2 regions of the Pseudomonas sp. DF5 genome follow, and region 1 is predicted to be linked to the other one. Evidence: riboswitches for the same ligand, from Rfam matches in the RefSeq annotation. Region 1 holds a riboswitch; the other holds the start of a gene.
The links. A riboswitch is a leader RNA that binds a small molecule or an ion and turns the genes downstream of it on or off. The one in region 1 is predicted to bind cobalamin.
Positions count from the first base shown of each region.

Region 2: it holds a riboswitch for cobalamin, as region 1 does, so the genes downstream of both, AC30D7_RS02245 (CbtB domain-containing protein) here and cobO (cob(I)yrinic acid a,c-diamide adenosyltransferase) in region 1, are expected to answer to the same signal.

Region 1 is NZ_JBYVYM010000016.1:120,565-128,246, reverse strand. Features, by position in the region: gene AC30D7_RS16665 (cobyric acid synthase) at 1-5, opposite strand, end outside; gene cobD (threonine-phosphate decarboxylase CobD) at 2-994, opposite strand; gene cbiB (adenosylcobinamide-phosphate synthase CbiB) at 987-1,895, opposite strand; gene bluB (5,6-dimethylbenzimidazole synthase) at 1,892-2,542, opposite strand; gene AC30D7_RS16645 (cobyrinic acid a,c-diamide synthase CobB) at 2,539-3,939, opposite strand; gene cobO (cob(I)yrinic acid a,c-diamide adenosyltransferase) at 3,936-4,547, opposite strand; cobalamin riboswitch at 4,630-4,864, opposite strand; gene AC30D7_RS16635 (hypothetical protein) at 5,019-5,603, shown strand; gene AC30D7_RS16630 (PQQ-dependent sugar dehydrogenase) at 5,672-6,985, shown strand; gene AC30D7_RS16625 (C40 family peptidase) at 7,114-7,650, opposite strand.
Region 2 is NZ_JBYVYM010000002.1:35,743-43,424, reverse strand. Features, by position in the region: gene cobN (cobaltochelatase subunit CobN) at 1-1,739, opposite strand, end outside; gene cobW (cobalamin biosynthesis protein CobW) at 1,743-2,810, opposite strand; cobalamin riboswitch at 2,913-3,125, opposite strand; cobalamin riboswitch at 3,382-3,609, shown strand; gene AC30D7_RS02245 (CbtB domain-containing protein) at 3,732-3,935, shown strand; gene AC30D7_RS02240 (CbtA family protein) at 3,947-4,651, shown strand; gene AC30D7_RS02235 (cobalamin biosynthesis protein) at 4,648-5,061, shown strand; gene cobM (precorrin-4 C(11)-methyltransferase) at 5,144-5,890, shown strand; gene nfuA (Fe-S biogenesis protein NfuA) at 6,095-6,679, opposite strand; gene AC30D7_RS02220 (fatty acid cis/trans isomerase) at 6,920-7,682, opposite strand, start outside.

The sequences.
Region 1 (7,682 bases):
GTCATGGGTTTTCCTTGGCATAGGTTTGCAGGGCTTGTTCGAGGCGCGACCAGTCCGCTTCATCCGCAGGTAAACCAAAACGCAGGCTGCTGTTGTGGGTGAACAATCGCAGCAGAATGCCGCGCCGGGCCATGAATTCATGCAGCGCTTCGGCGCGCTCGGTGATCAGCCACTGGAACAACGCGCAACCGCCCTGAGGCTTGAAACCATACTGCTCAAGCAGCAACGCCAGACGCTCGCCAGCTTCGTCAGTGCGAATGCGCTGTCGGGTGTGCCCGTGCGTATCCGTCAGGCAAGCCTGGCCCAGTACGCGGGTCGGCCCACTGACCGCCCAGGGTCCGACCTGCTCGGCCAACAGTTTGAGCAACTTGCGCTCGGCCAGCACAAACCCTAGCCGCACACCGGCCAGGCCGAAAAACTTGCCGAAGGAACGCAGCACGATCAAGCCGATCTGGTTGGTGAACGGCGCCAGACTCAAATGCGGCGTGTTGTCCATGAACGCCTCGTCCACCACCAGCCAGCCACCGCGCTGGGCCAGCCGCGCATGCCAATCCAGCAGGCGAGCCGGGGTCAGGCTCAGGCCCGTGGGATTGTTCGGATTGACCACCACCAGCACGTCGAGGTTGTCGAGATAGAAATCGACTTCCGACTCCAGGACTTCACGCACGACATAACCGTTGCGGCGCCAGGCTTCGGCGTGCTCGGCGTAACACGGCGACAGCACGCCGACCTTGCCGGCCCGGCGCAAGCGCGGCAGCAACTGAATCGCCATTTGCGAACCGGCCACGGGCAATACCTGAGCCGCACCGTAATAGTCGCAAGCGGCCTGCTCCAGGCCGTCATCGGTTTCCGGCAGACGCGCCCAGGCCCGCAGCGGGATGTCCGGGACCGGGAATGGCCAGGGCGCAAGACCACTGGACAGGTCGAGCCAATCGGCCTCCGCGATGCCGTATTCGATTGCCGCCTTGCGTAACCGGCCACCGTGCTCAAGCATAGAATTCAGCCCCCACGCAGAGAATCAGCAGCCATAACCATACCCCGCGCTGGACCAATTGCCAGCCACGGTCGATGGAATCGGCATCCGCCGGCACGCCTTCGCCCAACTGCGGACGCTGATGCAGTTCGCCGTGATAAATCGCCGCCCCGCCCAACTCGACACCCAACGCACCGGCACCAGCCGCCATCACCGGCCCGGCATTCGGGCTGTCCCAGGTCGGCCCCTGGGTGCGCCAGCATTTCAGCGCCAGTCGGGTTTTGCCCAAGAGTGCGTAGGTCAACGCCACCAAGCGTGCGGGAATGTAGTTCAGGACATCGTCGATCTTTGCGGCAGCCCAGCCGAAACGCTCGAAGCGCTCATTGCGATAACCCCACATCGCATCCAGGGTGTTGCTCAGACGATAGAGCACCACACCGGGCGCACCCGCCACGGCAAACCAGAACAGTGCGGCGAACACCGCATCGCTGCCGTTCTCCAACACCGACTCGGTGGCGGCGCGGGCGACTTCGGTTTTGTCCAGTTCGCTGGTCTGGCGGCTGACCAGATAACCGACACGTGTGCGCGCCTCGACCAGATCATCGCTGCGCAGAGCCTTGGCCACTGGCTCGACATGTTCGCCGAGACTGCGCATGCCGAGGGCACAATAGAGCGCGAGAATCTCGACGATCCAGCCAACGTAAGGTGCCCAGGACAGCGCGGTGACCAGCAAGGTCAACGGCACGACCGCCATCACCCAGGCTGTCACCCCGTGACTGCGCCAGCCGCGGCCAGCGGAGTTGAAACGTTGTTCGATGCGATCGGCAAAACGACCGAACGCCACCAGCGGATGCCAGCGTTTGGGTTCACCCAGCAGCGCATCCAGCGCGACCGCGGCGACACTCAACAACGCCACACTCATTGACTCACTCCCCAATAATTTTCATACAGCAACTCGTTGAGCGGACGCGCCTGCGCCCAACCTTCGAGTACCAGCATCGGCGCCGGATAGAATTCCTTGACCGGTCCCAGGCAAAGAACAGCCAAGGGTTTGGCCCCGGCCGGTAAACCCAGTAAATCCGCCAGGGCTTGCGGCTCGAACAACGACACCCAGCCCATGCCCAACCCTTCGGCGCGGGACGCCAGCCACAGGTTCTGGATGGCGCAGGACAGCGAGGCCATGTCCATTTCCGGCAACGTACGACGGCCGAAGATATGCCGTTCGCGATCGTCCATCAGCGCAGCGACCAACACCTCGGCGCAGTCGTTGATGCCTTCGACCTTGAGCTTCATGAATTCGTCAGAGCGCTCGCCGAGGGCTTCGGCGGTGCGGATGCGTTCTTCTTCCACCAGTTGCTGGATCTTGCCGCGCAGCGCCCGGTCGCTGATGCGGATGAACCGCCAGGGCTGCATCAGGCCGACACTCGGCGCCTGGTGCGCGGCTTCGAGCAGGCGCCTCAGTAACTCGGGCTCGACCGTGCCGCCGCTGAAGTGGCGCATGTCGCGGCGTTCTGCAATTGCGCGATAAACAGCTTCGCGTTCGGCTTGGTTGAATGCGTTGTCCGTCATGGCCTCTTCGCGAGCAGGCTCGCTCCCACATTAGAAGACGTGATGCCTGAAGAAACGCGGTCCATTGTGGGAGCGGGCTTGCCCGCGAAGGCGGCCTCAAGGTCGGGCACAAAAAGCGCAGCAATCGCCGATGGATTGGAGGGAAAATAAAAGTGCACATAAGAGGCCGTCATCCGCCCCTCACGATAAACCGCCTCCGCCCCGCGCCCGCCATTGGGGCTCAAGCCACGCGCAATCGGCTCAAGCTCGGTGCTGGTCAGCGAGTGGTGATAAGTGTGTCCACGCAGCAAACCTTCAGGCAGTTCCACCGCCTGCAAGGCCAACGCCGCCAAACGCTTCTGCATCACCGCATCACCGGTCAGCAAGCCAACCAGTTCAGCGCGAGTGCCCTCGACGTCGGTCAACGAGTCCAACAAGTACAGCATGCCGCCACACTCGGCCAGCAACGGTTTGCCCGCTGCGTGATGAGCGCGGATGGCGGTCAGCATTGGCGTGTTTTGTGACAACGCCACATGGTGCAATTCAGGGTAACCACCCGGCAGATAAAGGCTGTCTGCCTCCGGCAACTCGCGGTCGCGGATCGGCGAGAAGAAAGACAACTCGGCGCCCATCGCCCGCAGCAGATCCAGGCTCGCGCCGTAGGTAAACGCAAAGGCTTCGTCCCGGGCCACGGCAATCCGCACACCGGCCAGCAATGGTTCGGCGGCGATCACTTCAGGTGCGGCGAACTCCACGGCAGGCGGTAACGCCACGTCGCAACTGCTGGCCAGCGAGGCGGCGGCGGCATCGAGGCGCAGATCGAGATCATTCAATTCGCTGGCCTGCACCAGGCCGAGGTGCCGACTTGGCAATTCGATGCCGGTTTCCCGGGACAACGCGCCGTACCAACGCAAGCCTTCTGTCAGACTGCCTTCGAGCAATTGCGCATGACGCAGGGTGCCAACCCGGTTGGCCAACACACCGGCAAACGGCAAATCCGGCTGATAGCGAGCCAAGCCCAGGGCCAGTGCGCCAAAGGTCTGCGCCATCGCGGTGCCGTCGATCACGCCGAGCACTGGCACACCGAAGTGCCGCGCCAGATCGGCGCTGGACGGCGTACCGTCGAACAGCCCCATGACACCTTCAATGAGAATCAGGTCAGCTTCGCCAGCGGCTTCCCACAACAGGCGACGGCTTTCCTGCTCGCCGACCATCCACATGTCCAGTTGATAGACCGGTGCACCACTGGCGCGCTCGAGAATCATCGGGTCAAGAAAGTCCGGTCCGCACTTGAACACGCGCACCTTGCGCCCCTGATTGCGATGCAAACGGGCGAGCGCGGCGGTGACGGTGGTCTTGCCCTGACCGGAGGCCGGCGCGGCAATCAGTACCGCCGGGCATTGACGTGGTTGACTCACAACTCGACGCCTTTTTGCGCTTTGATCCCGGCCTGGAAGGCGTGTTTGATCATGCCCATTTCGGTGACGGTGTCAGCCAGTTCGATCATCTCCGGTTTGGCGCCACGGCCAGTGACCACCACATGCTGCATAGGCGGACGGGCCTGCAAGTCGCTGAGCACCTGATCAAGATCGAGGTAACCGTGCTTGAGGGCGATGTTCAATTCATCGAGTACCACCAGGCCAATCGACGGATCGCTCAACAGTTCGCGGGACACCGCCCACGCAGCTTCGGCGGCGGCGATGTCACGCTGGCGGTCCTGGGTTTCCCAGGTGAAGCCCTCGCCCATCACATGAAAACGCACCTGCTCCGGAAAGCGCCGGAAGAACAGCTCCTCGCCGGTGCTGCTGCGCCCTTTGATGAACTGCACCACACCGCACTGCATGCCGTGCCCCATGGAGCGCGCGAGCATGCCGAACGCCGAACTGCTCTTGCCTTTGCCGTTGCCGCTCAGCACCAGCAGCAGGCCGCATTCATTCGGTGAATTGGCGATGCGTTCGTCGATCACGGCTTTTTTGCGCAGCATGCGCGCCAGATGGCGTTCGTCACGATCAGGGGTATCAGTCATGGGGGGAGCTCTCCGTTGAGGCTGGATAACGGCGGGCAGGCACAAGAATAGACGGCAAGAAGCCTGGCATCGCCCACCGTGATGCCGCTGAATGGATCAGGCCGGTCTCCGGGCTCATGAGCGGCGATTGGCCCGACGGCGCGCCTTCCCATGCCAAAAATAGACACAGTGGCTCAATGCGCAGTCTTCACTCATTTACCGTTGCGGGGGCAGCGCCGGGATCGTAATCATTCTTCGCTGGAAGAAATCCACTCACCGGCTTCCCTGTTTCACTCTGTCGACCAAGGCCACAGAGCACCTGAAACAAGCCGCGAAGGTTAGAGGGTTGGGGGTGGAGCGTCAATTAAAGACGGGACGCCTTGCGGCGAATAACTGCCGCCGATCAATTATCTGACGCCAATCTTGTGCCACACTGCCAGCAGTGATATCAAAGAGCCACAACCTCATAACACAATAACAAGGGTGAGCCACATGCAAGGCATGATCATCAGCAATCCGAAGCTGGAATTCCTGCGCCCGGTCCTGGAACGCTGGTTTGACTGTATCGACCGCTACAACGCCGTGCGCGGCGATAACGATACGCCTTACTGGTACGACGAAAACGCCAACCTCGGCCTGCTCTCTGCCGCAGCCTGGATGGCGGAAATGGTCACGCTGCAGCAAACACCGTCGCGCAAACAGACCGAAGAAGGCGAACGCAACGCCCGCGCCGATCTATTTATCGCCACCAGCGAAGAACGCGCGTACCTGCAGGCCACCCAGCGCTGGCCACGGGTCAATAGCTTGAACCTGACGCAGGCACTGGCGGACATCACCAGCGACGCGAAGCGCATCAGCTACGCCAGCGACCTGAAACTCGGCTGCCTGTTTGTCGCCCCACAAAAAGCCCAGCACAGCGCCACCCCGGAAGAACTCCAGGACATGCTCGACGACCTGCAAAAGGAACACACCTGCGCGGTGGCCTGGTATTTCCCTTACGCCTACCGCAAGTTGCGCAATGAAGCCGGCAATTACCATCCGGGGATCGCCGTGCTGTTCAAGGAAGCCCGCGGCTGACCGGTTGAACCATCGGGTGTTTACGCTTCTCTATGATTACGTCAATGCATTCATAGGGAAAATCAGTAATGCGCAAACCCCAGCTCGTGTTCATCATCGCGCTCGCCGGAGGGCTCGCCGCCTGTGGTGAAACCTCCAGCCTGCAAGTCTCGGACGGCACCGGACCGTCGCCCAAGCTGCCGGAACCGAACAAAACTCTGATCCCGACGGTGAACATCGCCCCGGCGATCGGCTGGCCTCAAGGTAAAAAGCCCGTCGCCGCCGCAGGCACTCAAGTAGTAGCGTTTGCCGAAGGCCTCGAGCATCCGCGCTGGCTCTACGTGCTGCCCAACGGTGACGTACTGGTGGCCGAAACCAACGCGCCGGCCAAATCCGATGACAGCAAAGGCATTCGCGGCTGGATCATGGGCAAAGTCATGGGCCGCGCCGGTGCCGGCGTCCCCAGCCCGAACCGCATTACTCTGCTGCGGGACAAGGACCACGACGGCGTCGCCGAAACCCGCACGGTGTTCCTGGAAAACCTCAACTCGCCTTTCGGCATGACCCTGGTCGGCAATGACCTGTATGTCACCGACACCGACCGCTTGCTGCGCTTTCACTATGAAAACGGCGAGACAGCGATCAAGTCGCAGCCAATCAAAGTAGTCGATTTGCCGGGCGGCACGCGCAATCACCACTGGACCAAAAATGTCATCGCCAGCAAGGACGGCAGCAAGCTGTACGTCACCGTGGGCTCGAACAGCAACGTCGGCGAAAACGGCATGGATCAGGAGGAAGGTCGCGCGGCGATCTGGGAAGTGGATCGCGCCACCGGCAACCATCGAATCTTCGCCTCGGGGATTCGCAACCCGAACGGCCTGGCCTGGGAGCCTCAGAGCGGCGCACTGTGGACCGCCGTCAACGAGCGGGATGAAATCGGCAGCGACCTGGTGCCGGACTACATCACTTCAGTGAAGGACGGCGGGTTCTATGGCTGGCCTTACAGCTATTACGGTCAGCATGTCGATGTTCGCGTCGAACCACAAAACCCAGATCTGGTCGCCAAGGCCATTGCACCGGACTACGCAGTGGGGCCCCATACCGCATCGCTGGGCCTGACGTTCGCCGAAGGCAGCAAGTTGCCCGCTCCGTTCACCCAAGGTGCCTTTATCGGCCAGCATGGCTCGTGGAACCGCAAACCGCACAGCGGCTACAAAGTGATTTTCGTGCCGTTCAGCGCCGGCAAACCGAGCGGGCAGCCGCTGGATGTGCTTACCGGCTTCCTCAACGACGAGGGAAAAGCCATGGGTCGGCCGGTGGGCGTGGTGATCGATCAGCAGGGCGGCTTGCTGGTGGCGGATGATGTGGGGAACAAGGTGTGGCGCGTTTCCGCGGCCAAGTAAAGTCTGTCCGTAAGAGCGAGGCTTGCCCGCGAAAGCGGTGTGTCAGTCGATATCAATGTTGACTGTGCTGCCGCCTTCGCGGGCAAGCCTCGCTCCTACAACTCCGCCAGAGCGATCATGACAAACCCCTAGGGATTATGTGCCAAGTGTTCAGGTTGCAAGACGCGCTTGGCGCTCAGATAGGCTTTCTGCCAATAAGCTTTGGACAGGCTGTCCAGTTTGACCGTGCCGCCCGTGGCTGGCGCATGAACGAAGCGCCCTTCGCCGACATAGATCCCGGCATGACTGACCTGAGAGCCACCATTGGTGGCGAAGAAAATCAGGTCGCCGGTTTGCAGGCCTTCCTTGCCGACGTTGGGAGCCTGCATGCCGATCATCTCGCGTGTGGACCGCGGCAAGGAAATGCCTGCGACATCGCGATAGACGTAACCGATCAAACCGCTGCAATCGAACCCGGAATCCGGCGTGTTGCCGCCCCAACGATAAGGCGTCCCCACCAGACCGAGCGCGCGAAACAACACGTCTTCTGCCGCAGGGGAAAAGGCTTGGGGAGAACCGAAAACAATCGGTGCGCGAACCACCGGCGCAGATGGCGGTGTGCGGCTGGCGCAGGCGCTGAGCAGCGCTGCGAAGAACATGAGTGCGAGGCGGGCCGACATCGTCATAAGCAGAACATCCTGATCTGGCTGCGGCTTTT
Region 2 (7,682 bases), on a different contig from region 1:
GGCAGCGGTCCAAGCAGCGCGTCGGGCCAGCAGTTTTCCGACAGCCCGACGCCCTTGCCCGGCAGCCATTCGAGGTTGCCGTGCTTGCCGACGTGGATCACGCCGTGGGCCCCGTAGGTGTTGCGCAACCAGAAGTAAAACGCCAGATAACCGTGGGGCGGCACCAGGTCCGGGTCGTGATAGACCGCGCTCGGGTCAACCTGATAACCCCGCGCTGGTTGAATGCCGACGAAGGTCAGGCCGAAGCGCAACCCGGCAATCATCATTCGCCCGCCACGGAACATCGGATCGTTTTCAGGCGAGCCCCAACGTTGCAACACCGCCTCGCGGTTGGCTTCGGGCAGCGCGTTGAACATCAAAAAGTAATCGTCCAGCGCCAGGCTTTGCTGACACGGGCGTTGATCGATAGTGTCCAGGTCATTGCTGACGCCACCGAGCAGTTGCTGGATCAGCGCGGTGCCGCTGTCCGGCAACTCGGCCGGCAACGGATAACCTTCTTGATGCAGCGCACGCAGGATATTCAGCGCCGCGGCGGGTGTGTCGAGACCGACGCCATTGCCGATGCGTCCATCGCGAGTCGGGTAGTTGGCGAGGATCAGGGCAATGCGTTTTTCACCGTTGGGCACTCGCGCCAGATCGATCCAGCGCCGTGCCAGTTCGGCGACAAAATCCATCCGTTCCGGTTGTGGTCGATAGCAAACCACATCGGACTGACTGCGCTCGCTGCGCCACGCCAGATCCTTGAAGCTGATCGGCCGACTGATGATTCGCCCGTCCAGCTCCGGCAGCGCGATGTGCATCGCCAAGTCACGGGGACCGAGGCCTTGCTCGCTGGCACGCCAACCGGGCTCGTTGTCCTGGGCGCAGATCGCCTGAATCACCGGGATGTTGCGACGAAACGGCCGCAGGTGCGGCGTTTCAGGGCTGGACTGGGCGAAACCGGTGGTGTTCAGAATCACCCCCGCCTCGACGTCATCCAGCCAGTCCTCGACCACCGACAGGCAGCCAGGCTCTTTCAGACTGGCCAGCGCAATCGGCAACGGGTTGAGCCCCGCCGCCTGCAAACGCTGGCAGAAAATATCGATGAAACCGGTGTTCGCCGCCTGCAAGTGCGAGCGGTAAAACAGCACCGCCGCCACCGGCTGATCGGCCTGCCAGTCGGCTTGCCAATCCTGAAGGTGCGCGGGGCTTTTTTGCGGGTGGTAGATCGCGGTGCGTGGCAGGGTTTGAGGCTCGGACCATGGATAATCGCGACCCAGCCAGCGACTGGCGAGGCAGCGAAACAAGTCGAGCGCATTGGCCATGCCGCCCTGACGCAGGAAGTGCCAGAGCCGGTCGCGGTCTTCGGGGATTACGGTGCTCAGGTCGCTGAGTTCCGGGTCCGGACGATCGTCGCCCGGCACCAGAATCAACTGCACACCGCGCTGGGACAATTCCACCAGACGCTCGATGCCGTAACGCCAATAGGCGATACCGCCATGCAGCGAGATCAGAATCACCTTGGCGTGGCGCAGCACTTCGTCGACATAAAGATCGACCGAGGCGTGATTCTGCACCTGCATCGGGTTGGCCAGGCGCAGGCTCGGGTAATCGTCGGGCAGCTGCTGCGCCGCCTCGGCGAGCAACGCCAGACTGGAATCGCCGCTGCACAGGATCACCAGCTCGGCGGGGGTTTGTCCAAGGTCGGCAATGTTGTCATCCGACACGAAACCGCCGGGCTGGGTCCTGAGCAGGTGCATGGGTTAAACGCTGAGCGCAGCGCGCAATTGCGCTTCGAGTTGAACGGCGTCCAGCGACTGACCGATCAACACCAGACGGGTGGTGCGCGCTTCCTCGGCCCCCCACTGACGGTCAAAGTGCTTGTCGAAACGCGTGCCCACGCCCTGAATCAACAGGCGCATCGGCTTGTTCGGCACCGCAGCGAAACCCTTGACCCGCAGAATACCGTGCTGCACCACCAGTTGCGTCAGCGCGTCCATCAGCAGGCTTTCGTCGGCTTGTGGCAGCTCGATCGAGATGGAGTCGAACGCGTCATGGTCGTGATCGTGGTCGTCTTCATCTTCGTGGTGGTGATCGTGATGGCTGTGGCGGCTGTCGATGTGTTCTTCGGAACCGGCGCCGAGGCCGATCAGCACGTCCAGTGGCAAGCGACCGCTGCTGGCTTCGATGACTTTTACCGCTGGAGGCAGCTCTTCGGCGACTTCCAGGCGCACGCGGGCCAGGTCCGTGGCGCTGATCAGGTCGGCTTTGTTGAGGATTACCAGGTCGGCGCTGGCCAGTTGGTCGGCGAACAGCTCGTGCAGCGGCGATTCGTGGTCCAGGTTCGGGTCGAGTTTGCGCTGGGCGTCCACTTGATCCGGGAACGCCGCGAAGGTGCCGGCGGCCACGGCTGGGCTGTCGACCACGGTGATCACCGCGTCAACGGTGCAGGCGCTGCGGATTTCCGGCCACTGGAAGGCTTGAACCAAAGGCTTTGGCAGGGCCAGGCCCGAAGTTTCGATGAGGATGTGGTCGAGGTCGCCGCGACGCGCTACGAGTTCGCGCATCACCGGGAAGAATTCTTCCTGAACGGTGCAGCACAGGCAGCCGTTGGCCAATTCATAGACGCGACCGCTGGCCTCTTCTTCAGTGCAGCCGATGGAGCATTGCTTGAGGATCTCGCCGTCGATGCCCAGCTCGCCGAACTCGTTGACGATCACCGCGATGCGACGGCCCTGGGCGTTGTCGAGCATGTGCCGCAGCAAGGTGGTTTTGCCCGAACCGAGGAAGCCGGTAACGATGGTGACGGGGAGTTTGGCCAGTGTTTTCATCGGATGCCCTTTGGCAAGGTGGCGGGCATACGGGACGACGACCGGCAACGCGGGCGCGCGTGCCTGAAGAGTTCGCCACCGGATCACCCCGCCCGGTTGAAAGTGAGAATCTGTGTCGAGGCAGGTCTCCTGGCTGACGGCGCGCCGGGCGTTGGCCCGGCATTCGCTGCGCCTTCCCGCGAACCCGTTGCACAGGGTTTGCAGTGGCGTGGCAGCGAACATCACCGTTCACAGTTGCGGGGGCAGCCGCGGCATCGACCGCGTTCCCTTCTTAGCTTCGACAGACGCCGAAGAACCTCGAAAGCGCAAGGCTACGCATCGTGTGGGGGCGGGTCAATGTCTTGTCGGCGAATGCGATCACCTGTGGCGAGGGGGCTTGCCTGTGGCGAGGGAGCTTGCTCCCGTTCGGCTGCGAAGCAGTCGTGAAACCATGCACTGCAAATCTTACAGACAGACCGCATGAATCCGATGCGACCGCTATGCGCTCGAGCGGGAGCAAGCCCCCTCGCCACAGATATTGGGTGTTAGTGAGAACCCCTGCCAATTGACTCCCCGCCCTCGCCCATGCTCTCCTACACGCCTTGTTACGGGTGCCCTTCACAGGGTGAAACGGGAAACCGGTGAATCATGTGCTTTACTCTAAAGCCATGTCAGTCCGGTGCTGCCCCCGCAACGGTAAGCGAGTGAAGCGTCAGATCCACTGTGCCTGTCATTGGGCATGGGAAGGTGATGCTTGCAGGTTCAGGCACAAGCCCAGCCCCTCGCGAGCCCGGAGACCGGCCCGCAACACAAAGTGACTTTTACGTTCACTGAATAACAAACCCGCGGTGGGCGGGCGCTGTTCGAAATCTCTGCGAGCCCTTGGCGTGCGGAGGTTTTCATGCGCTCTATTCACCCGCTGACAGACCAGAGGGAAGCGCCATGACGATCATCAGCAACACCGCCAGCAACACCGACAAGAGCATCGCCAGCACCACCACGACCCTGACTCAACGCCTGACCGCCGCCGTGTGTGCGTCGATCCTTGGCGCTAGCCTTGTGTATTTCGCCGGTTTCTCGCACATCGAAGCGGTGCACAACGCCGCGCACGATACCCGTCACAGCTCCGCCTTTCCGTGCCATTGAGACCTGCTGAGATGATCAAGCGTATTGCGCAAACCGCAGGGTTCACCGGGCTGCTGGCCGCCCTGTTGTTGACCCTGCTGCAAAGCTTCTGGGTCGCCCCGCTGATTTTGCAGGCCGAGACCTACGAAAAATCCGAGCCGGCCGCTGTTGAAATCCACGAGCACGCGGCGGGCGCAGTCGCTCATACCCACGATGCCGAAGCCTGGGAACCGGAGGACGGTTGGCAGCGCGTGCTGTCCACTACCGGCGGCAACCTGGTGGTAGCCGTCGGTTTCGCCCTGATGCTCGCCGGTCTTTACACTCTGCGCGCACCGACCAAGACCTCTCAGGGCCTGCTCTGGGGCCTGGCCGGTTATGCGACGTTCGTGCTGGCTCCGACTCTCGGCCTGCCGCCCGAACTGCCGGGCACTGCCGCGGCGGATCTGGCGCAACGGCAAATCTGGTGGATTGGCACTGCCGCGTCCACGGCGGTCGGCATCGCGTTGATCGTGTTCAGCCGTCACTGGCTGATGAAAGTCCTCGGCGTGGCGATCCTGGCCGTGCCGCATGTGATCGGCGCACCGCAACCGGAAGTCCATTCGATGCTGGCGCCGCAAGCCTTGGAAGCGCAATTCAAAATCGCTTCGCAGTTGACCAACGTGGCGTTCTGGCTGGCCCTGGGCCTGATCAGCGCCTGGTTGTTCCGCCGCAAAAGCGATGGCCATTACAGCGCATGACTGAAAACGGCACAGTGCCGACCCTGGTGGTCGGCCTGGGCTGCCAGCGCGGCTGCCCCGTCAGCACGCTGCGGGCGCTGCTCGATCAGGCGTTACAGGCCCATCAAATCGAGCTTCGTGAGATCAAGGCCCTGGCCAGCATCGACCTCAAGCGCGATGAACCTGGCCTGATCGAGCTGGCCGAACAGCTGGCATTGCCGCTGATGTACTTCAGCAGCGAACAATTGGCGACCTATCAAGCACAACTGAGCCACCACTCGGACATCGCGTTTGAACGCACCGGTTGCTACGGCGTGGCGGAAAGCGCCGCGTTGGCCCTGGCCGAACAATTGGCCCAGGCACCGGCAAAGTTGCTGATTCCACGACAAAAATATGCCCAGGCCACCCTGGCATTGGCCAGCGCCGCGTAAAATCCCCGATAATCCCTGCCCTCGATCATGAGCATTCTTCATCTGAAGCATGCCCAGCACCTATTTCTGACAGGAAACGACGATGACCGTCTACTTCATTGGCGCCGGCCCCGGCGACCCGGAACTGATCACCGTCAAAGGCCAGCGGCTGATTCGTAGCTGCCCGGTCATCATCTATGCCGGCTCCCTGGTCCCCGCCGCCGTTCTGGAAGGCCACCGGGCCGAACAGGTGGTCAACAGCGCTGAACTGCATCTGGAACAGATCGTCGAGCTGATCAAGACCGCCCACGCTAACGGCCAGGACGTGGCCCGGGTGCATTCCGGCGACCCGAGTCTGTACGGCGCGATCGGCGAGCAGATTCGCTACTTGCGTGAACTCGACATCCCTTTCGAAATCATTCCCGGCGTCACCGCCACCGCCGCCTGCGCGGCCCTTTTGGGGGCCGAACTGACCCTGCCGGACGTGTCACAGAGCGTGATTCTGACCCGTTACGCCGACAAGACCGCCATGCCCGCTGGCGAAGAACTGGGCAGCCTGGCGCAACACGGGGCGACCATGGCGATCCACCTGGGGGTCAATCATCTAGAGAAGATCCTTGCCGAATTGCTGCCGCACTACGGCGCCGACTGCCCGATCGCGGTAATTCACCGGGCGACCTGGCCTGATCAGGATTGGGTGGTGGGAACGCTTGCGGACATTGCGCAGAAGGTACAAGCCAAGGGTTTTCGCCGAACGGCGCTGATTCTGGTGGGTCGAGTGCTGGGCAGCGATCACTTCAGTGAATCGTCGCTGTATCGCGCGGGGCATGCACACCTATACAGACACTGAAGCACTTGTGGCGAGGGAGCTTGCTCCCGCTGGACCGCGCAGCGGTCCCAAAATCAGCCAACGCATTCATCACGGGAAAATGCATCGGCTGGATTGCGACTGCTTCGCAGTCGAGCGGGAGCAAGCTCCCTCGCCACAGGTTATCGATCATCCATAAAAAAACGGTGCTCACGGGCACCGTTTTTTTATGTCGCAGCGAACACCTTAGTAGTAGGCGTTTTCTTTCTGCGTGTGGTCGGTCACGTCACGTACGCCCTTGAGCTCGGGAATGCGCTCGAGCAAGGTGCGTTCGATACCTTCCTTCAGGGTGACGTCTGCCTGGCCGCAGCCCTGGCAACCGCCGCCGAACTTCAGCACGGCGATGCCGTCTTCGACCACATCGATCAGGCTGACCTGACCGCCGTGGCTGGCCAGCCCCGGGTTGATCTCGGTTTGCAGGTAGTAGTTGATGCGCTCGTTGACCGGGCTGTCGGCGTTGACCATCGGGACTTTGGCGTTTGGCGCCTTGATGGTCAGTTGGCCGCCCATGCGGTCGGTGGCGTAGTCGACTACCGCATCGTCCAGAAACGCTTCGCTGAACGAGTCGATATAGGCGGTGAAGCTTTTGAGCCCCAGCGCTGTATCTTCAGGTTTTTCTTCGCCCGGCTTGCAGTAGGCAATGCAGGTTTCGGCGTACTGGGTGCCAGGCTGGGTGATAAAGACGCGGATGCCGATACCCGGGGTGTTCTGCTTGGACAGCAGATCGGCCAGGTAATCATGGGCGGCGTCGGTAATGGTAATAGCGGTCATGGAAACTCCTCGCAGGCTTGGACGCAGTTTACGCCAATCGACGCGCCGCACAAAGTCCTAGTATTTTTGTCGGGAAAGTGTGCCTTTGTCCATGAGCGTCCTGATCACCGCAGCCCTCTGTAGGAGCGAAGCTTGCTCGCGAAGGGTCACTGATATTCAGCGTAGATGTCGACTATCAGACCGCTTTCGCGAGCAAGCTTCGCTCCTACAGGGGGTCGGCGGTTCGTGTTCGGCCTTCAATCAGAGATTCTCGTAGCGATTCATGTCCAGCACGCCCTCTTCCACCGGATCGGTGTCGTGGATGTACTGGCTCAGATCATGGAAATACTGCCAGAACTGCGGATGACTGCGGCGTATGCCCCAGCGCTCGACGATTTTCTCGAAGCTGGCGGCGTCTTTGGCATTATCCATCTCGTCGACGAACGCCGGCACTTGCCCGGCCGGGATGTTGAACATGAAGTTCGGGTAGCTGCTCAGAACACCCGGATAGATCGTCAACGTGTCGAGCCCCGGCTGATAACGCAGCGATTCACCGAGCAGGAACGCCACATTGCTGTGGGCTCGGTTGCGCAGCAGGCTGTAGACCTCGCGCTTGCCGCTTGGACTCTCGATGCGCAACATCGTGGCTTCCGGCAGCTGATCGATGACTTTCAAACCCGCAGCCGGGCGTGAAGTCAGGCGACTCAGGGCCTGTTCGGCGTTCTGCAACGCCGGATCAATGTTCGGCCGTGAGCAATAAGCGCCGTCGCAGCGGTTGATCGGATCGGGCCTGGCATTGAGTTCGCCGTAACGCGACAGCAGCTGCAAGGCGAAATCGCGTTTCGGGTCGGTTGCGTCCAGCGTCAGTGCCGTCGGCTTGTCGTTGTCGATGTCCTCGTAATCCAGCCACATCTTGAACTTGCCGCTGTTCTGGTACCAATCGTCGAGATAGCCATCCCGTGAGCTCGCCGGCATCAGGCGCAGGAAATTCTGCTCGGCACCGTTGCGAATCAGGTCGAAGTAC